3 regions of the Vibrio sp. BS-M-Sm-2 genome follow, and region 2 is predicted to be linked to each of the others. Evidence: predicted binding sites of a transcription regulator. Region 2 holds the regulator's gene; each other region holds the start of a gene.
What was found. Region 2 encodes CRP, which controls carbon source genes, mostly activating them, when cyclic AMP is high. Its sites were predicted from a motif close to TGTGANNNNNNTCACA; they were not measured.

Region 1: AB8613_RS16570 (NupC/NupG family nucleoside CNT transporter) is a predicted target of CRP. The motif match lies at 2,215-2,230, and genes of this name have one in related genera.
Region 3: deoD (purine-nucleoside phosphorylase) is a predicted target of CRP. The motif match lies at 3,094-3,109, and genes of this name have one in related genera.

Annotation. Positions count from the first base shown of each region.
Region 1 covers NZ_CP167895.1:96,164-103,867, reverse strand. The annotation lists gene AB8613_RS16585 (PTS ascorbate transporter subunit IIC) at 1-843, opposite strand, end outside; gene AB8613_RS16580 (PTS sugar transporter subunit IIB) at 854-1,123, opposite strand; gene AB8613_RS16575 (hypothetical protein) at 1,408-1,884, opposite strand; gene AB8613_RS16570 (NupC/NupG family nucleoside CNT transporter) at 2,499-3,707, shown strand; gene AB8613_RS16565 (hypothetical protein) at 3,956-4,225, shown strand; gene AB8613_RS16560 (class I SAM-dependent methyltransferase) at 4,257-4,865, shown strand; gene AB8613_RS16555 (DUF3541 domain-containing protein) at 4,976-6,112, opposite strand; gene AB8613_RS16550 (diguanylate cyclase domain-containing protein) at 6,396-7,704, shown strand, end outside.
Region 2 covers NZ_CP167894.1:2,236,850-2,244,553, forward strand. The annotation lists gene astA (arginine N-succinyltransferase) at 1-184, shown strand, start outside; gene astD (succinylglutamate-semialdehyde dehydrogenase) at 224-1,681, shown strand; gene AB8613_RS10145 (DUF1338 domain-containing protein) at 1,946-2,737, shown strand; gene crp (cAMP-activated global transcriptional regulator CRP) at 2,915-3,547, opposite strand; gene AB8613_RS10155 (phosphoribulokinase) at 3,787-4,656, opposite strand; gene AB8613_RS10160 (YheU family protein) at 4,734-4,946, opposite strand; gene AB8613_RS10165 (hydrolase) at 5,076-6,068, opposite strand; gene AB8613_RS10170 (TIGR02444 family protein) at 6,344-6,814, opposite strand; gene AB8613_RS10175 (ABC transporter ATP-binding protein) at 6,811-7,704, opposite strand, start outside.
Region 3 covers NZ_CP167895.1:822,731-830,434, reverse strand. The annotation lists gene AB8613_RS19750 (DEAD/DEAH box helicase) at 1-1,090, opposite strand, end outside; gene AB8613_RS19745 (Lpp/OprI family alanine-zipper lipoprotein) at 1,452-1,718, shown strand; gene AB8613_RS19740 (L,D-transpeptidase family protein) at 1,903-2,877, opposite strand; gene deoD (purine-nucleoside phosphorylase) at 3,226-3,936, shown strand; partial or broken gene AB8613_RS19730 (lactate dehydrogenase) at 3,956-5,486, shown strand; gene AB8613_RS19725 (hypothetical protein) at 5,672-7,141, shown strand; gene AB8613_RS19720 (diguanylate cyclase) at 7,141-7,704, shown strand, end outside.

The DNA of each region.
Region 1 (7,704 bases), on a different replicon from region 2:
AATTAGCATCTTCACACCTTGCAGTACGATGTAAACACCACCGGCAAAGATAAGAGATTGCATGAAAGTAAATACAACCCAGTTTTGACCACTTGATACTGTTTCTACAAACTCACCGCCTGCGATAATAGATGCAAGCATGAAGAAGATAGCCATCGTTGTTGCTACGGCTACTGGTGTATCACGTAGGAACATCAAGCTTTTTGGAACTTGGATGTCTTCAGTTGTTTTCGATGTGTCACCGAACTTGCTACCAATGAAGCCAGATACGATGTAAGAAAGGGTAGAGAAGTGACCGATAGCCAGCTGATCAGTACCCATCACCTTTTCTGTGTACTTTTGACCTAGAGCTGGCATCACAACCATCAATGTACCCACAATGATCGAGCCGATTGCGACGAGTGCCGTGCCTTCAATGTTTGCTGTAGATAGAATTACTGCCACTAGCATAGACATGAACATTGTGTGGTGGCCCGTTAAGAATATATATTTTAAAGGAGTAATACGAGCCAATAAAATATTCACAACGAACGCGAAGAACATAATTAGAGCCATTTCATAACCGAATGCTTCTTGTGCTAATGCAACAATTGCTTCGTTATTTGGAATAACACCACTTACGCCGAATGCTTCAGTAAATACAACTGAGAAATTATTTAGTGCGCCAACAAGAGCACCTGCACCGAAACCTAAAATTAGGAAACCCATTACGGTTTTAATTGTGCCTTTCAGAATGGTAGAAATATCAGCTTTCTGTGCAACAAGGCCAATAAAAGCTATTAAACCTACCATGATTGCCGGCTCTTTTAATAAGCCGAGCATGAACTCGAAAAAGTTTTGCATAATTTTGACCTTACATGAAAGTTTTTAGTTGTTCTTCAATTGATGCTTTGTCAAAAATATTTTTCAGGCTGATGATGTTCTCTTTACCAGCATCTTTTAGTTGGTTGGCAACATCTGTTGCTGCAACCCAAATATCCGCATTGCTTGATGCTGCAGATGATAGATCTTCGTGATCAACTTCTGCTTCAAAACCAATTTTCTTAGCGACTTCTTTCACTGCCATTTCCATCATTAGAGAAGTACCAAGGCCGTTACCGCAAACTACAAGAATCTTTTTCATAATATTTGTCTCAATTGGATTTTTGGGGTTGAGAAACTTCGTTCTCTTATTGTGTGAGAGCATAGTAATGGAAATATTCAGATTTCAATAAGATCTCCATCACAAAGATAAAATGAGATTGTGATGGAGATCTCGTTAATTTGTAGTAAAGATCCAGAGTGAGACTTTGATCAAATTTAACTTTTTACTCGAATATGCAACGTATTTTATTGAGAAAGGCAGGCTTAATTAGTTTTTATATCAGACTATAAATCTATAGAGGCTTTATTGTAGAAAATAGAGAATTAATCGTATCGACCGTAGTCAGTAAGCATTTTCTTAAGCATGCTATTAACGTCTTTGGTTTTTTTATTTCTTTTCGTCAACTGGCTAAGCGAGGTTGGTTTTGGGGAGGCAATATTTTCACTGTCGACTTCTTCAGTTTTATCTTTCATTTTCTGTACTGCAGGCAATAACATTCTAATTTCTTCATTATTTGCATTGGTCAGTACAACAATATTTTCAGATTCAACTTGAGTAATGGTTAATATTCCGTGTTTAACAGATTCAACCTTTTCTCCAATCATAATTGATTCAGGTGCGACAGAGCGATCGGTTAGTTGGCCTGTACGTAATTTCGCCGCACTGATAGCACGGATATTTCCGGTGTTTTCAAACGCGACAATAACAGTATAGGTATTATAATATTCAACTACTGTCACATAGCCGTGTCTATTTGTTTTGAATCTAGCTCCATTGCTCATATCGTGCGGAGCTTCCATTTTCTTCACGTGTTTCCTCTCTTAGTCTCGATGGCTGTTATATCTAATCAGCTCTATTGGTATTTTATAGATAATTATTTGATGAGATCATACAAAGTATATACGCATCTAAACTTAAGATGAATCTTGAAGTCTCGGGAAATGAGGCAGAGCACAGAAAAGTAGTAAGAATCACACAGAATTAACCGAGTGATTACGCTCACACACTTAAAGACTCAACATTACAAATTCAACTCCCTACAAATTGTCTACAGTTTTGAAGCTCGAAAACGACGACAAACAATACATTTTGTTTAATCCTTGACCGCGCGATCGTTTGCGTTAAAAAAATGTGATGAAAGTCTCACTTAACTGTTTATACTTCTCTTCCGGTTTTAAGCCGGTGCTTAGCCAATACAAGCCGTCACATGGATATGTGAATGACCCCACGGACCGGACCAGCTACGTTCCACTGCTTGTATAAGGTGATTTTTTACATGAACAACTCGTTGTTACAGTCGCTAACTCTGTTAGCTCCTTCATCGCGTAGCGTTTTGCTTGCGGTTCTTTGTCCTGTTCCTTTGATGTCATTTGCTTGGCTCATGTTCACTCTATAAGGATTACTAGGACACATTATGAATATTCTATTTGGTTTTGTCGGTGTTATTGCACTGATTGCTTGCGCGTACCTGCTATCTGAAAGTCGTTCTTCGATTAACTGGAAAACGGTCTCTCGTGCTCTACTACTTCAAATTGGCTTTGCTGCTCTAGTGTTGTATTTCCCATGGGGACAGTTGGCGTTAACAAGCCTGAGTAACGGCGTTTCTAGCCTGCTTGGTTTTGCAGATGCTGGTATTGCTTTCCTTTTCGGTGACCTTGCTACTGAAGGCTTCATTTTCGCGGTTCGCGTACTTCCAATCATTATCTTCTTCAGTGCTTTGATCTCTGCGCTTTATTACTTAGGTATCATGCAGAAAGTGATTCAAATCCTGGGCGGAGCGGTGCAAAAACTGCTGGGTACAAGTAAAGCTGAATCTCTGGTTGCGACAGGTAATATCTTCCTTTCTCAGGGTGAGTCTCCTCTTCTTATTCGTCCTTTTTTAAAGTCTATGACTCGTTCTGAACTGTTTGCTGTCATGGCAGGTGGTATGGCGTCGGTAGCCGGTAGTGTACTTGGTGGTTATGCTGGTTTAGGTGTTGAACTTAAATACCTTATTGCCGCAAGCTTCATGGCAGCTCCGGGCAGCTTGTTAATGGCGAAGATCATTGTTCCTGAACGCAGCACACCGAGTGACTACGACCACATTGAACTAGATAAAGCAGACCAAAGCAACGTGATTGATGCATTGGCAAGCGGCGCGATGAACGGTATGAAAGTCGCAGTGGCTGTTGGTACTATGTTGATTGCATTCGTGAGTGTGATTGCGATGGTCAACACAGGCCTAGAAAGCCTAGGTGAGACGTTCGGTTTTGCGGGTATTACGCTGCAAGCTATCTTTGGTTACCTGTTCTCACCACTAGCGTGGCTGATTGGTATCCCGAGTGATGAAGTATTGATGGCGGGTTCTTACATCGGTCAGAAGATCGTAATGAACGAGTTTGTTGCTTTCATCGATTTCGTTGAGAACAAAGCACTGCTATCTGAACACAGCCAAGTGATTGTGACATTTGCTCTATGTGGTTTTGCTAACATCGGCTCTATCGCGATTCAACTGGGTTCTATCGGTGTGATGGCGCCAGAGCGTCGTGCTGAAGTTGCTAACCTAGGTTTGAAAGCAGTAGCAGCTGGTACGCTAGCAAACCTAATGAGCGCATGTTTAGCGGGTATCTTCATCCTGCTTTAAGCTAGATTCAGTTAAAGCGGACACTTTTCTTACGGATTCAACGTGAGAAGGGTGTCCGCTTTTTTGTGCCTGATCGTTAAGTCTGGCCATTACGTCATTGGTTATACGGTGGGTAACGCTCACTCGGAAGAGTAATAGAGGCAACCTCTTTTATCCGATATACTTGTATATCATCGGGTTGCGATTAAGAACACTAGGTTGTGATTCAGAACAAAGGCAACCAAGTCCAATAAATCAAAGGTTTTTCCATGAATATGCGCGTTATCATCGGTCTTATTGCTACTTTCATTGGCTTGTTTACGATGGTTTATTTTATTGCTGGTGGATCTCAGTTTCCTATCTATCAGTGGCCACAAGAGGCTTATCTCGGTTTGGTGTTTAGCGTCGTGTGGGGTACTGGAGTAGCAGCATCGGTCGCGTACTTCTTCTCGGCACTGGTGTTTGTGACTGCCGCTGTGGTGTGTTATGCGATTGGATACAAGATCGGTGGTCTGTTTTCGAACGACTCTAAAGTCTAGCTGATTTGATCATATGATTGAGTAGTATGTAATGCATTGGCGTGATCGTTTTAAGGTGTATTGGTATCACCGAAAGCAAACCAAGCGTTGGAAAGGGGATAAGGCAAAGTCTTTAGGTTGGACCAATGAAGAGAGTCAGTTGTGTCGCTTCGAAGTGATTGCTCGTTCGGCTGATTTCGAAAATAAGAGTGTTTTGGACTTAGGGTGTGGCTATGGGGAATTGTTCGAGCTGCTCGACAGCATCTACCGCATTCAATCTTACACCGGTGTTGACCAACACGCAGGCTTCCTCAAAAAGGCCAAGCAAAAGTACACAGAAGCTCGCTGCCAATTTATTGCGGGTGATATGAGCAAGATGCCTCTTGAAACCCATGACGTGGTTATTGCTAGCGGCTCATTGAATTACATTTCTCGAGATTCTGATTACCTGACGAATATGATTACTCGGATGTTTGACCTAGCGAATCAAACCGTCATATTTAATCTTCTCGACTCTAGCCAGTACCCTTCGCGCAATACCTTGATGAGCTATCATCCTCAAGGTGTTTATCGCTTTTGTAAAACGCTGTGTGACGATGTCTCTTTGATTGAGGGTTACACCGAAGGTGATTTCACTATAGTGATGAACAAGGCTGTCTGAGCGTTTTAGCTTTATGCTTTGTACGCGCTATTGATATTTTTCAGGTATTAAAAAGCCGCACGCCTTAAAGGTGTGCGGCTTTTTGGTTTTTGTCGTCTGGCTTAAGTGTTCTATTTATTCTCAACGAGCCCGTAAGGAATCGTTTTAAATATCTTTGGGTTCCCTTTGAAGGTTGGTGCTTCATTCACTTGTTGCCAGTCAAGCAACATGATTGCCAATACGTTACGGTGCTCTCCGTATTCAAGGTCAAAATCACCGGTGATTGAAGGGATCATACCGCGCTTCTTATCAATCGAGGATTGGATAGCAAGTCGAGTCTTCTCTACAACTGGATCATCTTCAAGGCCTGCCAACAGGAAAGTTAAGCCAACCTCGGCAATGACATCTTCTTTCGCACGAAGCAATATTGTATCGATGTTTTCTCTGAAGTAATCGTAGATCCATTGATGATCTTGTTCGCTTACTTGGTGTTGATAATATTCCGAATCACCAAAGATCACGTGTGTCATACCATAGATCTTATTGCCGTATTGTTGGCTAGAGAGCTTCTTGTCTTTATCGTCTGGGTACGCTTTTTTGAAGGTGTCGACGAACTCATCAACCACATCTTGTTCACCTAGCTGGCGTAGCCAGTAGACTTGATTGGCTAATTGAGCTGCCCACGCTTTCACCATGTCTTCATTGGTAACGTATCGTGAGAAGTCATAGCGACGAATGATTTCACGTAGTTTGGCATCGTTCTTGTGTTCTAAACCGTATTCATTGGCACGAGCCATAGAACCAAGAAGGTCAACGCCTAGGTAAAGGTATTCTGGCATGTGCTTGGTGATGTTGTAGCGTCGAACACTGCGTTCATCGCTATCGCCAACATAAGATGCAACGCGCTTTTCTGAGTAGAGCACGATTTGTTCCATGGTTTGAACGTCATTCGACAGGGTGTTGAGCTTGCTTGCCACTCGTGCCATGTCACTCCATACCGCAGCAGAATACTTATCATCTAATGTCTGGCGATACATGCGTAGTCCGTAGTGACCCTCTTTGAATGCAGGCAGGGTGTAAAGTTGGCTTTCGTAGGTAGCGCGAATGAGGTCAGCAGATTGCTTGAAAGATTGTTCTTGAGAATTGAGCGAATCGGCTTGGGATTGAATACTCGATACATTTGTCGCCAGAGCGTTCTCTTGTGCGTGAACAGCGACCGTAATTGAGGCCGATAGTAATGTGCACAGTGTAATCGTTTTTAGCTTCATGTCGTGAGGTACCAAGCTGATTAATAGTCTATGTAAAATAACATCGATGAATCCTTTAATGTAAGGTTTGAGTCAATACAATGTAAGCTTTATAAGGTTTACTAACCCTTTTTGATTAAGTAATTAGTATAGTTAACAGACCTGAAGTGATGAATGGCACAATATTTGATAGATAGTAGACGTTAGTATAGATTTTTAATGACTTAGCGGCATACTGGAGCAATAAGCCAGAAATGAGCCGTTATCAGGCAGTATATAGAACAAAAGTGTTAGAGGTTCGTAAATGCCAAGTGGTTCTAGCAAGCAGTGGTCTGCCAAAATAGTATCTGTTCTTTTTTTCCTTGCGATAGTTGGCGCGATTGAGTTTTTTCACGCCAAGCAATTAATTTTTCTTAAAAACGAATCGTATTCAGAGGCAAAAAAGCAACTATCCATTATTCGTTCTCGGATTGAAGTCGCGATCGTGTCGGATATGTATATCCTCAATAATTTCTCGACTTTAGTGACCATTAACCCTGATAGTGAAGTGAAAAACTGGGACAAGATTGCTGAGAATATCATTCAAGATGGCTTCCATATTCGACTTATCGCACTCGCCAAAGACGACATTCTAAATTTTGTTTACCCTCTGGAAGGTAATGAGCAGGTTCTAGGTATTAATTATCGCGATCACCCAAACCAATGGGAGTCTGTAGAGATAGCTCGTAATCTTGGCAATACGTTTATTGCGGGTCCCTTTGAGCTGTTTCAAGGAGGGCAAGCCCTTATTACACGTACTCCGATCTTCCGAGATCCGCCTTTCAATCAAGATTACTGGGGTGTATCTAGCGCTGCTATTGGCTTAGACGAGCTGTTTGAAGATGTCGGAATCGGGAAGATCGAGAACAAGTATCAACTTGCGATACGTGGTAAAAACAGTTCAGGTAAAGATGGCGCTGTCTTTTATGGTACTCAGGATGTGTTCGATAATGCGTTTGCCACCGAACAGGTAAGTTTCCCATATGGTGGTTGGTACCTTGCTCTTTCTGGTAACGAATATGTATTGATGGATGAACCTTGGTACCGAATCCAAGCGGTAAGGCTAGTGGGTTATTCCATAATGCTAGTGTTGGCGTTTGCCTTCTTTACGATTTATCGCCTGTACCGTATTGCAGATAGCCGCTCAATGCATGATGAGCTAACGATGTTACCGAATCGTCGATACTTTATGTATAGCCTCAAGCAGGCCTTTAAAACTACTCAAAAACAGCGAGCGAGAACGTTTGCCGTTGTAAATATCGACCTCGATGGGTTTAAAGCGATCAATGACACTTATGGTCATGCAGCTGGCGATCAGGTATTGATCGAGTGTGCAAACCGAATTAGGAGTGAACTACGAGTTTCAGATATCGTCGCAAGGATAGGCGGTGATGAGTTCTTAGTTTTATTGCCACGCATCATTGATGATCAGCACGTATCGTCGATCGTGACTAAACTACGAAAGGCGATGTGCGCGGCACCAGTTGTTTACGAGGCGCACTCTATTTATCTTCGAATTAGTGTTGGTTGGGTTATTCATAATAACAACTACAATGATGTCGATGCGCTCTTGA
Region 2 (7,704 bases):
GAAAATTGCAGAGCACTCAAGCTCTAAAGACTTCCTAATTGGGAATACATCATTTGAGAACTTCCGCGCAGTAGCCGCGAAAGGCGCGTATGACCAAGCAAGCGACACAGTGATTTTATCATCTGAAGTAGCAAGCGCTCTTGAAGTAAAAGAAGGCGAATTCGTTCGCATGTTGGCTCAGTAAGAGCAGCGATTATCTGTCGAAGATTTTAAGGATAGAAGTATGACTCAGTGGATAGCAGGACAGTGGGTGGCAGGTCAAGGTGACGCCATGACATCAGTAAGCCCATACAATAATGAAGTAGTGTGGCAGGGTGATAGCGCAACGCCAGCACAGGTTGAATCTGCAGTGGCAGCAGCTCGTGAAGCCTTCTTGGTTTGGAAAAAACTGAGCTTTGCAGAGCGTGAAGCGATCGTGTTGAACTTTGCTGAGAAGGTAAAAGAGAACAGCGAAGAAATTGCGCAAATCATCGCAAAAGAGACGGGTAAACCGATCTGGGAAACTCGTACTGAAGCGGGAGCGATGGCGGGTAAGATTGCTATTTCCATTCGTGCTTACCATGAGCGTACCGGTGAAGCTTCACGTGAAGCAGCTGGCAACCAGATTGTACTTCGTCATCGTCCACTAGGCGTGATGGCGGTATTTGGTCCTTACAACTTCCCAGGTCACCTACCTAACGGTCATATTGTTCCAGCTCTGCTATCGGGTAATACCGTGGTATTTAAGCCTTCAGAGCAGACACCTTGGACGGGTGAGTTTGCAATGAAGCTATGGCAAGAAGCGGGTCTTCCTGCTGGCGTAATCAATCTAGTACAAGGCGCTAAAGAGACAGGTATCGCACTAGCAGATGCTAAAGGTCTTGATGGCGTGCTGTTCACAGGTAGTGCAAATACCGGTCATATCCTACATCGTCAATTCGCGGGCCAACCGGGCAAGATGCTGGCGCTAGAGATGGGCGGTAACAACCCTATGGTAATCAGTGACCAGTTTGGTGATGCTGACGCGACGGTTTATACCATTATTCAATCGGCTTTCATCAGTGCGGGTCAACGTTGTACATGTGCACGTCGCTTGTATGTTCCTGTTGGAGAGAAGGGCGATCAACTGCTGGATAAGCTCGTTGCTGCGACCTTGAAGGTTCGTGTTGATCAGCCATTCGCTGAGCCTGCACCCTTCATGGGGCCACAAATATCTGAAGCTGCCGCTAAGTTCATTCTGGACGCGCAAGCGAATCTGCAATCGTTAGGCGGTGTGAGTCTGGTTGAAGCAAAAGCGGGTGAAGCGGCATTTGTTACTCCGGGTATTATCGATGTAACCAACATTGCTGAACTGCCTGATGAAGAGTACTTCGGCCCATTACTACAAGTGGTTCGTTACCAATCGCTAGAGCAAGCGGTTGAGTTAGCTAACGACACACGCTTTGGTTTGTCTGCTGGCTTAGTATCTACAGACGATTCTGAATGGGAATACTTCGTAGACCATATCCGCGCGGGTATTGTTAACCGTAATCGCCAACTCACAGGCGCAAGTGGTGATGCACCATTTGGTGGCCCGGGTGCTTCTGGCAACCTACGTCCAAGTGCTTACTATGCGGCGGACTATTGTGCTTACCCAATGGCTTCAATGGAAGGTGGTGAAACTCAACTGCCAGCTACGTTTAGCCCGGGCATTGAGCTTTAGTTTCTAAACAATAGATTGATGAGTCATAGGTTTATAAGCTAAAGACTTTTTGACTTAGGCTTATGAGTACTAGGCTCATTCGTTAAGTTTGAAATAAGGAAGTGGTGTTATCGCTTCCTTTTCCATCACGTCCGACACCTAGATTGGGCGGTAGATAATAATAGAACAAATATGTCACAGGCTGATGGCTGCTGACTCTGTGTCCAGCCTCTCCCTTTCTAATCCAAATTACTAGCTTGCTAGAACCTCTGACAAGGAGTCACCATGACGCCCGATCTACTCTTTAAATCACTATGGGACGATTACATTCACAGGCTGTGTCCATCGGCTGAGAAAGTGCATCACTTGCTGAAAGAAGATGAAGCGCTGATCAACGACCATATTGCACTGCGTACTTTTAATGTTGCCCCTCTCGGTATTGAAACACTAGCTAAACCTTTCCTTGAACTGGGTTACAAGGCGTGTGGAGACTACCTGTTTGAGAGCAAGAAGCTAGTCGCGAAGCATTACGAACACCCAGACCCAAAACAACCAAAAGTGTTCATCAGTGAGTTGAAGGTAGAAGAGTGCTCAAGTGAGCTACAACAGATCGTTGCTAAGTTAGTTGAGCAAGTCGATGCTAGCAAGCTGCAAGGTCATGAATTCTTGTTTGGCGGTCGCCAATGGGATTTGAGCTTCGCTGATTTCCAAGTACTAGCAAAAGAGAGCGAATACGCCTCTTGGTTAGCGGCTCACGGTTACGGTGCTAACCACTTCACGGTAAGTGTCAATCAACTGAACAAGTTCGATGAAGTACAAGCAGTGAATGATTACCTGAATGATGCTGGCTTTACGATTAACGCATCAGGCGGTGAGGTGAAAGGCTCTCCAGAGGTATTATTAGAGCAATCATCCACCATGGCAGACAAAGTCCCAGTGGCATTTATTGAAGGCAATGAGATGATTCCTGGTGGCTTCTATGAGTTTGCTAAGCGTTATGCAATGGCGAATGGTGAGCTTTATACCGGTTTTGTCGCTGCATCGGCGGATAAGATCTTCGAAAGCACCAACGGTTAAAGAAAGATACGAGCACGGGCTTTGCCCTAGAGATGCGGGTACGCTTCGCTTCGAGAGTGTTTGTGTTTGGAAGTTGTAAGTGTCCCATTCGCATCTGCTCTCTAGATCTTTAGAAAACAAAAAAGCCACCAAATTCGCATTTGGTGGCTTTCAAATTTTTGGCTCAGTTAATCGAGATTAACGAGTACCGTATACCACGATAGTTTTACCGTGTGCAGAAATTAGGTTCTGCTCTTCAAGCATCTTCAAGATACGACCAACTGTCTCACGAGAACAACCAACGATCTGGCCAATCTCTTGACGAGTGATCTTGATTTGCATGCCGTCAGGGTGAGTCATTGCATCTGGCTGTTTCGCTAGGTTTAGTAGCGTTTGAGCGATACGACCTGTTACGTCAAGGAACGCTAAGTCACCAACCTTTTGGCTAGTTACTTGTAGACGGTTTGCCATTTGCGCTGAAAGGCGCATTAGGATATCTGGGTTCACTTGGATAAGTTGACGGAATTTCTTGAAAGAAATCTCAGCTACTTCACAAGGAGATTTAGCACGAACCCAAGCAGTACGCTCTTGGTCTTCTTCGAACAAGCCAAGCTCACCGATGAAGTCGCCTTGGTTTAGGTAAGAAAGAATCATTTCCTTACCTTCTTCGTCTTTGATAAGAACTGCCACAGAACCTTTAACGATGTAGTACAAGGTTTCTGCCTTTTCACCAGCATGAATCAAAGTACTTTTTGAAGGGTACTTATGAATATGACAGTGTGAAAGGAACCACTCTAATGTTGGATCGGTTTGAGGTTTACCTAGAACCATAATATCTCACTTCCTCTGCAGGGTATGCTTGCTGCTTTCCGTATTTTAGCTAAGCCTGGATTGACTTGTAGGATAAGAGCACTCGTTGAGTGCTGCAAGCTATCTTGTGTTTCGTTTAAGAATAGTATCCTTTTTCAGGTACTATTTCTTGATTTTAATCGTGACCAAGCTACGATTTTTTACGCAAAATTGTGCACATGATCACGGTATGAAAAGTAATCAACCAGAACGCCGTTTTGTTAACCTATTTTTCCAGTTTCGATGAGCTGTTGTAGGATTGGCCTCACAATGAGTTCCATAGCAAAACTCATCTTGCCTCCTGGCACCACTAGCGTGTTATGACGAGACATAAACGAACCATCAATCATAGCCAGAAGGTAGGGGAAATCGACGTTTTTGATGCCACGCAAACGTATAACAACGAAGCTTTCGTCTAAACTTGGAATCCCTTTGGCGTTAAGTGGGTTCGATGTATCTACGGTTGGAACACGCTGAAAGTTGATGTGAGTACGCGAAAATTGCGGGGTAATGTAGTTAAGGTAATCATCCATTGAACGAACAATGGAGTCCATTACTGCTTCGCGTGAGTGGCCACGATCGCGGGTATCACGAACGAATTTTTGGATCCATTCTAGGTTTACAATTGGCACCATGCCGATCAGCAAATCGACGTGTTGAGAAACGTTAATGTCACCATCAACCACACCGCCGTGCAGGCCTTCGTAAAACATCACGTCGGAATTTTCAGGGATCTCTTGCCATGGTGTAAAGGTGCCCGGCATTTGATTGTAAGGCACGGCTTCATCGAAGGTGTGTAGGTAGCTACGTACCTTACCTGTACCTTCGTTACCGTATTTACGGAAGAATTCTTCTAGCGCACCAAAGTCGTTGGCTTGTGGACCAAAGTAGCTGATGTGCTTACCTTGTTCGCGCGCTTTTCGGATCTCGACATCCATTTCTGGTCGAGTGAAGCGATGGAAACTATCCCCTTCAACCCAAGCAGCCTTCACGTCCATCATATTGAACATTTTGCGGAAGGCTTCTGAGGTAGTGGTGGTGCCGGCTCCAGATGAACCCGTCACCGCAATAATTGGATGTTTAGCGGACATGACAACCCTTGTCGTTTGAGTAACTTACTTGTTAGCAATCGTTTTCCACTATAACACGGCTCCTTTCTAAGCGCAGCCTAGAAGCGTTTTGTCACCTGGATATCAACGGTCTCGTGCAGTTCGGAAAACACGATGCTCACGTCACCAGAAGCTAATTGATGTTTCACCTGATCAATCTTGTTTTGCAGTGAGATCTCAACGTCGCCATAGTCTGTGCCTTCACGCAGCACGAATTCTCTAATGAGGTTTTCTAGTGTCTCTGGCGCGATGTCTTGCCATGGGATGATCATAAATACTTCTCTCTTTTATGTTCATTGATATGTTGATGAGTGTGTTTAGTGGTGTTTTTAGTACAACCCCAGTTTGGGGCTGCGCTATCTTATCAAGGTTTCGCGTTTATATTTAGCAAGGCTTCGTCGTTATACTGAACCTTGGATACTTTCATAATACGCAGGTAAGGCTTCTTCTAACCAGAATCGTGGTTTGAGTGTGCTACCTGTGATGAACCCAACATGGCCGCCTTTCTGAAACAAGCGATAATCGATGTTATCCGGCAGAACGAACTTAGGAATCACATCATCGGTCATGAAAGGATCGTCTTTAGCATGGATGATCTGAGTCGGTAGCTTTATCTTATTGAGCTTAGGAAGAGCTGAGCACTGTGCGTAGTAGTCTTGCGCGTTTTTGAATCCGTGCAGGGGCGCAGTAACCCGTTCATCAAACTCATACAGCTTGTCGATCTTCTTGATGGATTCAGCCGTGATGCCGAGTTTCTCTTGTAACAGCTTCACCTTTTTCAAGGCATTCGATTTGAGTGAGTTAAGCAGGTACTTCTTATAGAACTTCGAGAAGCCGCGCTCTATGCGACTTGAACAACAGGCCAAATCAAAAGGTGCAGAGACTATCGTTGCTGCGGACAACAGTGGGTCATCTGCGTATTCCGCCAAATAGTTCGCCAACATGTTTCCGCCCAAGGAGATGCCAACCGCCACCTTTGGGTTATTCGGAAACTGAGCGTGCAGGTGTCTTAGGAAAAAGCGCGCATCTTCGACCTCACCTGAATGGTAAGCGCGAGCCAGGCGATTGGGTTTTCCGCTGCAGCCTCTGAAGTGCATCATTACCGATAACCAACCATCTTTAGCAAATGCATTCATCAGTCCATTGGCGTATGGGCTCTCAAAGCTTCCCTCTAAGCCATGGAATAGAACGAATATCGGCTTGTTACTTCGAGCATCATTGCTTGGGTTGTCACCGTCTGGTGATTCGCTCCAAGCAAGATCAAGAAAGTCACCATCGGGAGTTTCTAAGGTTTGCCAGTGAGGATGAAACAGCGCCTGTTTTCTAATAAACCGTGGCACTAAGGTTTGTAAGTGCGGATTAGAGAGACCAGCGGCTGCGGTAAATATTGTCATAAAAACGATCCATGCTTCTTTTATGGGCTTTGATAACGTGTTGAGCTTGTAACGAAACGCCCACGTTTTTATTTGAGCTTGGTTGATTCTCGGCATAAGCGCAAGGCTTTCTCTTATATGAGATACAAAAACAGGCCATGAGTAACCGGTTGAATAATATCAATGTTAGGTGCGTTAAACACTTCATTGTGCGTATTAGTCAGCGCATGCACATGAAGAGAGACAGGGCGCAGTTAAGCTTGGATCTTGATTGAATAAAAAGGAAAGAGAATGAGCTAGGGTTGAGGTGCTGGTTCAGAAAAAGCGTCGTAGAGGTTTTCTGCTCCTAATAAACGACAGTACTGAAAAGCGAGCGGTGATTGCTGGTTAGCGTAAAGCTGTAGGGAGTTTATACAGTCGACGAGATCGGACTGTTGTTGCTTTTCAAGCTGTAACTCAAACTGCAAGGCTTCACGGTATAGTGAGTCGACAACGTGTGCTTTGAGGTGTTTACGCAACTCTCGATAACTATGAAGCAGGGTTTCAGATCGGCTCAAGCATTGTTGTACCTTGTGCCATTCTTCTTCAGCAAAAGACAATTGCTGCTCATCAAGCCATTTGAGAAGCAGCAGTAGATTGACGTTGCCGTGGAACTGGTTTTGCAAAGCTAGGCACGCATCCTTTACACCGCGCACACTGTAATACTGAAGGCTAAATTGCCATAGTCGTTCCAGTGTTAGTGATATTGGGGCGTGCTCTGGGCTCATAAGCTATCCATATCCTGTTCCATCTGCTCAAGCTCTTCTTGAGTGGACATCCAATCCATTTCAACTTCTTCTAGCTGTGACTTACTGCTCGCTTGGAGAGCGAGTACTTTATTCAGTTTAGCCTTATTTTCAGCTTCATACAGTGAAGTGTCGGATAATTCTTGCTCAGCTTCTTCGAGAGATAGCGTTAACTTATCCATCTGCTTTTCAAATTGAGTGAGCTTTTTACGTAGTGGTGCCGTCAGTTTACGGAACTCGGCTTCTTTACGTTTTTGCTCTTTTTTCGCTGCTGCACTGTTGGCACCGTCTTTTGCTGGTGCCAATGCTTGTGCTTCTTTGCGCTCAACTTTCTGCTGTTCGGTCAGCCACTTGTAGTAATCGCTAAGGTCGCCATCAAACGGTGCCACTTGACGGTCGTGTACCAAATACAAGTCATCGGTAGTTGCACGCAGTAGGTAACGGTCGTGCGATACGATAACCATTGCGCCTTCAAACGTCTGCAGGGCAAAAGTCAGCGCTTGACGCATGTCGAGATCCAAGTGGTTGGTTGGTTCATCGAGTAGCAACAGGTTAGGTTTTTGCCATACCAGCAGTGCCAATACCAAACGTGCTTTTTCACCACCTGAGAATGGTGCCACTTTATCCAGTGCTTTTTCACCTTGGAAGCCAAAGCTACCTAAGTAATCACGCAGTTGCTGCTCGGTGTGTTTTGGGGCAATCTGCATCATGTGTTGTAGCGGTGTTTCTTCAGGGTGCAGGGTTTCTAATTGGTGCTGTGCAAAGTAACCAATCTTAACGCCTTGAGAATAGCTCAGTTCACCGCCTTGCTGTTTCAGTTCGCCAGAAAGCAGTTTAATCAATGTTGATTTACCTGCACCATTTCGACCAAG
Region 3 (7,704 bases), on a different replicon from region 2:
AAAGCTCAACACGCTTGAAGCTATCCCAATCTTTTGGACCAACTAAAGAAATAGCATCGCCTTTGTTACCTGCACGGCCAGTACGACCAACACGGTGAACGTACTCTTCGGTGTGCTTCGGCATATCAAAGTTGATTACGTGGCTTACGTTTGGAATATCGATACCACGTGAAGCAACATCTGTTGTTACTAGAATCTTGTAAACCGCACGCTCAAACTGACTCATGATCGCATTACGCTGCGTTTGGTTTAAGTTACCGCTCAGTGCAACTGCTTTAAGCTTCTTCTCGTTAAGCTTGTCGGTTAGACGATCAGTATCAGCACGAGTTGCTGTGAAGATCATTACCTGACGGTATTCAGCTTCTTCCAGAACGCGGTCTAAAATCGCTTCTTTGTGATCTAAGTGATCACAAAGGTAGAATTTCTGTGTGATATCAAGGTGCTGCTCGTTAGAAACACCCACCGAAATGCGCTTAGGTGCGTCTAGCATTTCATTTGCAATACCATTCACTTCGGCGTGATCCAGGGTTGCAGAAAACATTAGAGTCTGACGACGACGGTGCTTAGCCGCGTTTGCAATACGACGCAGTTCTGGAGCAAAGCCAAGATCAAGCATGCGGTCCGCTTCATCAAGGATCAGCGTTTCAACACCATCTAAGAACAAAGAGCGGTGCTCTAGGTGATCAGCAAGACGGCCTGGAGTCGCTACGATAAAACGAGGGTACTTACGCAGTGCTTTAACTTGGTCGTTAAAGTTTTCACCACCCAAGATAAGCGCCGCTTCGTAAGACAGGCCACCAAGCATACTACGTAGTTCACCGTAAACTTGCTTTGCTAGCTCACGAGTAGGAGCCAAAATTACACCACGAGGATCTTTAGCAGAAAACGCTTTTGTTTTTAATGCTTTATGTATCATCGGCAACACAAACGCCAATGTTTTTCCTGATCCCGTTTTTGATGAAGCCAATAGATCCTTACCAGCAATAGCAACAGGGATCGCTTTTGATTGGATCTCTGTCGCCTTCTTGAAGTCGTAATGTTTTAAGTTCTTCAGTAAGCGGTTATCTAAGCCTAAATCTTTAAAGTGCAAAGGACTCTCCAGTCATGATGGTATTGAATAAAATTAATTTAACGTGACATGATACCGCGAAAGTACTTTATAAGGATAGAGATCACAGTAAATTTATCCCTTAATCTATCTTCAGCTAGAATATTGTATGCATTGCGAGTAAAGGAGCATCTACCTAAAACCACATCAAAGCCGCATCCAAATTTCACATCTCATAAATGAGACAGAACGTGATGCTCAGCTAATTACCTCAAAAATTTAGCAATTTCTTTGGTTATTGTTTTTGCGCTTAAAAAATTAGTCGCTACAATCATTAATGAAGCGACTATATGATAAAGAATGTATAGCGCATCTTTTGATGATAAATAAGCAAGGAGTTCTTATGAATAAGACGTTAATCGCAGCTGCGGCCTCAGTTTTCATTTTAGCCGGTTGTTCTTCAGAGCCAGAAGAAGCTGCAGTGTCAGAAATGGATCAACTAACTAACCAAGTTGCTCAACTTACAAGCGAAGTTGAAGCGCTTAAGAGTGACAAAGCAGCAGCAGAAATGAAGGCTCAAGAAGCATCTGAAGCCGCTATGGCAGCAAAAGAAGAAGCAGATCGTGCTAACGACCGCATCGACAATATTGCAGAGTCTTACACTAAGTAATTTAACTATAAGCGCAATTAAGCTGTAGATTTCAAAAGACGTATATACATTGCAGTAAATTGATAACACCACCTCTTCACAGAGGTGGTGTTTTGTTTTCAAGGTCAATAAACCAAAGTTCAACAGATGAATGGGAAGAACAACCCTGGGTGCTCACACTATTCTAAATTTATAAATAGCTTATTTAGTTAGAAATCATTGGCGGAGCAATTTCAACTGGCACGCCATTTTGAGCAAAGATAACCGCTTTGGCTTTTGAGTTAGGCAAGTCAGCATCTTCAAGCCACCATTCTAACTCGACAGGTATTTGTAAGGATTTCTTAGAGCCATCGCTTCGCGTCAATGGTTCATGCGCTTCAACAAACACGCTTCTATCTGGCTCTAATGACACCTTGATCGGCTCATTAATAATAGTGACCTGCTCGCCACGGCTCACTTGCTCAAAAAGCCACTCAATATCTTTAGGCTCCATGCGAATACACCCAGAGCTTACGCGTAAGCCTATTCCAAAATCTTTATTGGTACCGTGTATCAAATAGTCGCCTGCGCCATAAGCAAGCCTTAGAGCATACTCACCAAGTGGATTTTCAGGCCCTGCAGGAACGACCTTAGGCAACTCAATTCCCTTCTCTAAATACTCTTTGCGGATCGACTTCGGGGGCGTCCAAGTCGGATTTGGTCTTTTTTGGCTTATCTTGGTGATCATTTCCGGCGTATCACGTCCGACTCGTCCGATACCGACAGGGAACACATGCACCTGATTTTTCTCGGGATCAAAGTAATACAACCTTAACTCCGCAAGATTAATAACAATACCTTTTCGTGGGGTATCTGGCAGGATCAAACGGCTAGGAATACTTAGTATATATCCTTCCGGAGGTAGAAAAGGGTCTACCCCTTTGTTTGCCGCCATTAAAGAGAGAAAGCCAATATCGTATTGTTTAGCAATAATAGCTAACGTTTCACCTGATGCTACTTCATGCTGCTGTATTCTACCCACAATGCGGCTTTCTGCAGGAGGGAGCTCAAAAGTTGCCGCAGAGACCCACGACGACACCATCCCACCGGCAATCAAAGTTACTTTCGCTGCAAGCAACGCTACTTTACGTAATTGTGTTTTCATCGAGTGCAAAGGCGTCGAGTTAGCGCAATACGACATACAAATCCTTGGTTTGTCTTTTTATCAAAGTTTAGATTATCGCTGTTCAAACGTCTCTACAACGGTTAGTTGTAGCTAAACTCACGTTGGTTTACACAATTAAAAGTACCTTTTAGTACTGTTGCATATCTATATGGACACGCAAAATCGATTGCCTTTACGCTTTCAACATATTTGGTTATCAATATTAATAAAACTATAATGGCAAACCTATTTTGTGACTAAAGTCTCATGGAGCCTCGTTTTAACTCGCTAATATTGCCTCAACAAAACGAATTCAATTCAACAGAATCGGTAATTGATTAAATCCTGTTCCTATAATTACCGTTTAAACTTTGGAGAACGACCATGGCTACACCTCATATTAACGCTCAAGCTGGTGATTTCGCAGAAACAGTACTAATGCCGGGCGACCCGCTTCGCGCAAAATACATTGCAGAAACATTCCTTGATGACGTGAAGCAAGTTTGTGACGTTCGCAACATGTTTGGCTACACAGGCACTTACAAAGGTAAGAAAGTTTCTGTAATGGGCCACGGTATGGGTATCCCATCATGCTGCATCTACGTACACGAGCTAATCGCTGAGTACGGTGTAAAGAACGTTATTCGTGTAGGTAGCTGTGGCGCAGTACGTGACGACGTTAAACTAATGGACGTTGTTATCGGTATGGGTGCATCTACTGACTCAAAAGTAAACCGCATTCGTTTCAACAACCACGACTTCGCGGCTATCGCTGATTTCGGTCTTCTAGAAGAAGCGGTAAACCAAGCACGTGCACAAGAAGTTCCAGTTAAAGTTGGTAACGTATTCTCTGCAGACCTTTTCTACACTCCAGAAGCTGACCTTTTCGAAAAAATGGAAAAGCTAGGCATCCTTGGTGTTGATATGGAAGCTGCAGGTATCTACGGTGTTGCTGCGGACCTTGGTGCTAAAGCACTGACTATCCTAACAGTATCTGACCACATCATCCGTGGTGAGAAACTGAGCTCAGAAGAGCGTCAAAAATCTTTCAACGACATGATGAAAGTTGCTCTAGAGACTGCAATCAACATCTAACGATTTGATAAAAGATACATTGAAAAGCGTTACCCCGCAGCCAAGCTCACTTGGCTGCTCAAATAATCCCGAGGGGGAGATCGTGTCTAACGATAAGCTGCCAAAAGATGCGGATGGTTTGCAACTCAACTTTTGTAAAACATTGGCGTGTGACAACTTTGGCTTGAGCGATGCAAAACGGTATGTTTTGCAACACGCTAACCCTAAGCGTCCAGCGATGGTTTGTCGTGAATGTGGAGCTTTCCCCCTTACTTAACAACCGTGAAGTGTTAAGCGAACTTCATCGCCTAAGACAACTTCACAGCGATGGGCTCCCAGCTTGTCGTAATGATGATTGCGATAACTTCGGCTTATCGGTTCATACACACAAACATCTTTATCATGCCTTCGGCTACAGTGGCGACAGGCAGCGCTACAGATGCAAAGATTGCCAATCAACCTTCGTTGATAAATGGTCTGGATCCAATAAAAAACTTCAGTTTCAAGAGAACCTCATGGGTCTATTGTTCATGGGTTATTCCGTGCGTGAAATCTGTAGAAAATTAGAGATCAACCCAAAGACTTTCTATGATCATGTTGACCATATCGCCAGCCGTTGCCGTCGTAAATTAGCGATGATCGATGCTCGATGGGTTAACCATGCGAAAGATTACGAATTCGCTTCTCACTACCAACGTCTACAACCACAAAGCAACAACGGTGTGGTTTGGATAGCGACGGGTGAGGCGCATTCTGGTTATATCCTTTGCCAACACGTTAACTACTCTCAAAATGAAGAACCGTCAGGAAATGTGGACCATAATCCTTATGATGATGTTGCGCGCTTTGTATCCAAAGAACACTCTTCAGAAGCTAATCTCGAACTACCTCAGCCCTCTGACAAGCTAAAAGAACGCATTGAACAGCAATACCAAGTAATTCTAGCAAGAGGTAATGTTGAGGACCCTATGGGCAACCTCACTACATTTAGCTACCCTTCGAAAGGCGCACTAATTCGGCCGCCTTATACCTCATATGCTCACTTCCTACATGTGCTTGATATGTGTAATGAAGACAAACATGTCGCCATCTATATGCCACAAGATCCATTACTAAGATCTGCCGCTTTAAGCGTATGTTTGCCGCGCATCCAGAGTCAAAACATTGACCTTATGTACGTAGAGGAAGATTCAGGCTGGCAAGACGATCAAAGTTTCGAAAAGATCGACATCGTTCACATGAGTTGGTGGCGCGATCGTTGGGCTATCGCGAATCAAGGTGATAATCAAAAAGGTATTTGCTACCTAACAGGTAACAATCCAGAACCAAAACAGTGGTTTAACACGGCTTCTATTCAGCAAACTAAGTTCTATCAACAACGCTTTCAGCTGCTATTTGATAGCTTCATTAATGAACCTAGACGTAAGCTTCGTCCTGGGGGCATTCTTCCATTACTCGACATATTTAGAGCTTGGCACAATCTGTGCTACCAAGATAAGCAAGGGCTCACAGCAGCGCAGCGCTTAGGTGTAGCAGAGCAGCCATTGACCCTAAAGCAACTACTTTCATAAAAACGGACATCTAGATAATTATTCGGGAACTCGTTGATTTTAAAGCGACAACATGAGGTAACACCCATAATTGGAAAAGATCGATGTTCCTTTGACGCTCTGGGAAAGATAATTGGTGCTTATCTCAAATCACACTCTTATAATGATTGTGTTATCAATATGTTCGATAATTATGGATCTAAGTCTTGGACAAAAATCAGTACCTTCTTGAAACAGAACTAGAACAACTCAAAACTCGTGCCGACTCTGAGCCCTCAGTGATCCTAGAGGTTGCTCAACAGTGCCTAGTCAGATCAGAGCAAGTTCTGTTTGAAGAGGGGGCTATCCAGTCATTGATGTTAATGGCAAGGTGCTGTTGGAACCTGATGGATTACCAAAAAGGTTTGAAATACATCAAAGAAGCCTACAAGCGTCAAAGCCGACTAGATACCGACCTTTTTCTTCCCGAAATTCTCCACTTACACGCGCTCCAGTTCTGGGGGCAAGCCAAGTATTACTCCGCTCAACAGTTCTGGATCAATGCCTTAGAACAATCTGCACTGGTTGATGAAGTCGAGATTCAAATTGAATGTCTCATTGGTCTGGGTAACATTTGGCGAATGACTCACGAATATAAGCTTGCACGTTCTACCCACCAGCTTGCCGTTAAAGTGGCTAACAACAGCCGCATTGGTTGGTTAGAAGGCAAGGCAAGAATACTGCTCGCCTGGGATTACTACCTGCTCAACAACTATGTTGAAATGCTGTCGGTACTCGACGGCGCAGAAGAAGCATTAAAAGAACATAAAGATAATACCTGGCACGCAGAAGTCTGGGATTTCAGAGGCTTAGCCCTACTTGGCCTTGAGCGTTTAGATGATGCAGAGCGTGCCACAGCCAAGGCACATAAGTTAGCTGTCGAGCACAACCTTATATGGATGAAAGCCCACTCTTACATCAGCCGAGCTCGTCTAGAACTGCTAAGAAAAAGGCCAGAACAAGCAGCCGAACTGCTTAGGCTCGCGGAAGAGTCAGCAAACGAATTCGACAATGGTGAACTGCTCAGTCAGATCTGTTATCAACAATCTTTAGTCGCAGAAGAAAACCAAGATTTCAAAGCCGCTTTAATCGCCTTCAAAAAGTACCGTCAATATTCCATCGGTATGCTTAAAGAGCAAACTAATCGTGTCGGTTTAGACAAAGCGCGCAGTTCAAAACGCCAGCTTGAACAGAGAGCACGAAAGCTGATTAATCGTATTCGTGGCCAGCATGAGTACGATCCTGAAAAGCACCTCTCTTATGTCGTATCTGAAACCTTTTGGTGGGAGAAGCTGGTCCTATTTAAAACAGAACTTAAGCGTTCGAACCACAGCATCATTATGTTCCATCATGTCGATACCGATTACTTAGATGTCTGTACCGAGATTGCTCATACCTTGTGTAATCAAAACGACTTCATCGCTAGGCTGAGTTCAGAACGTGTTGCTATGATGCTTTCAGAGAAAGGCGAAGCCGCAGAACAAACCTTCCAAACTCTCAGCACCATGCTAGAAATATATCCATGGCATAGAAAAGGATTAAAAGGTTCGAGACCTACCGTCAGCCTCAATGATATTTTGACGTTCCCGTTCACTCTTGAACAATTAGAAGAAGACGATGCTGAGGTAATAGAATAATGGAAACCCTATTACGCAAAATCACAGATGCTGGTTTAGACCCTTCATCGGTATCGGGCGAAGAAGCGATCATATTCTGGAACCACATTCGCCAGCACGTTTCGACCACGCAAACTGAGCAAGCGCACTGCTATATCATCAGCTCTGAGTACCGTGCCGAGTTACAACAAAATCAAACCAGTATCGAAGAACTCAGGCTGGCACTCGACCTACTCCACCTTCCTGTAGATATCGAAGACATTCTCACAGTAAAGACCAGCCTAAGCGACCGCTTAGTTGAAATTGGTGATTACACATCGGCACTGAATGAATTCGTCAGCTCATCGACAATTGCGGTTGAACACGGTCATATCGATGAATATGTATTGGCTATCTTAGGTATGGGGAACCTGTGTGATGCCTATGGTGATCACAACAGAGCTCTTCGCTATTACCAAAAAATCAGCAGCATAGACCACGCGATTAGCAGTCGCTCACTTCGCCTCAAATTCAAGCTACATATGGTAGCAAGCCTACTTCTGCTCAACCGCATTACCGCGGCCAGCGATTTACTGAATGAGTGC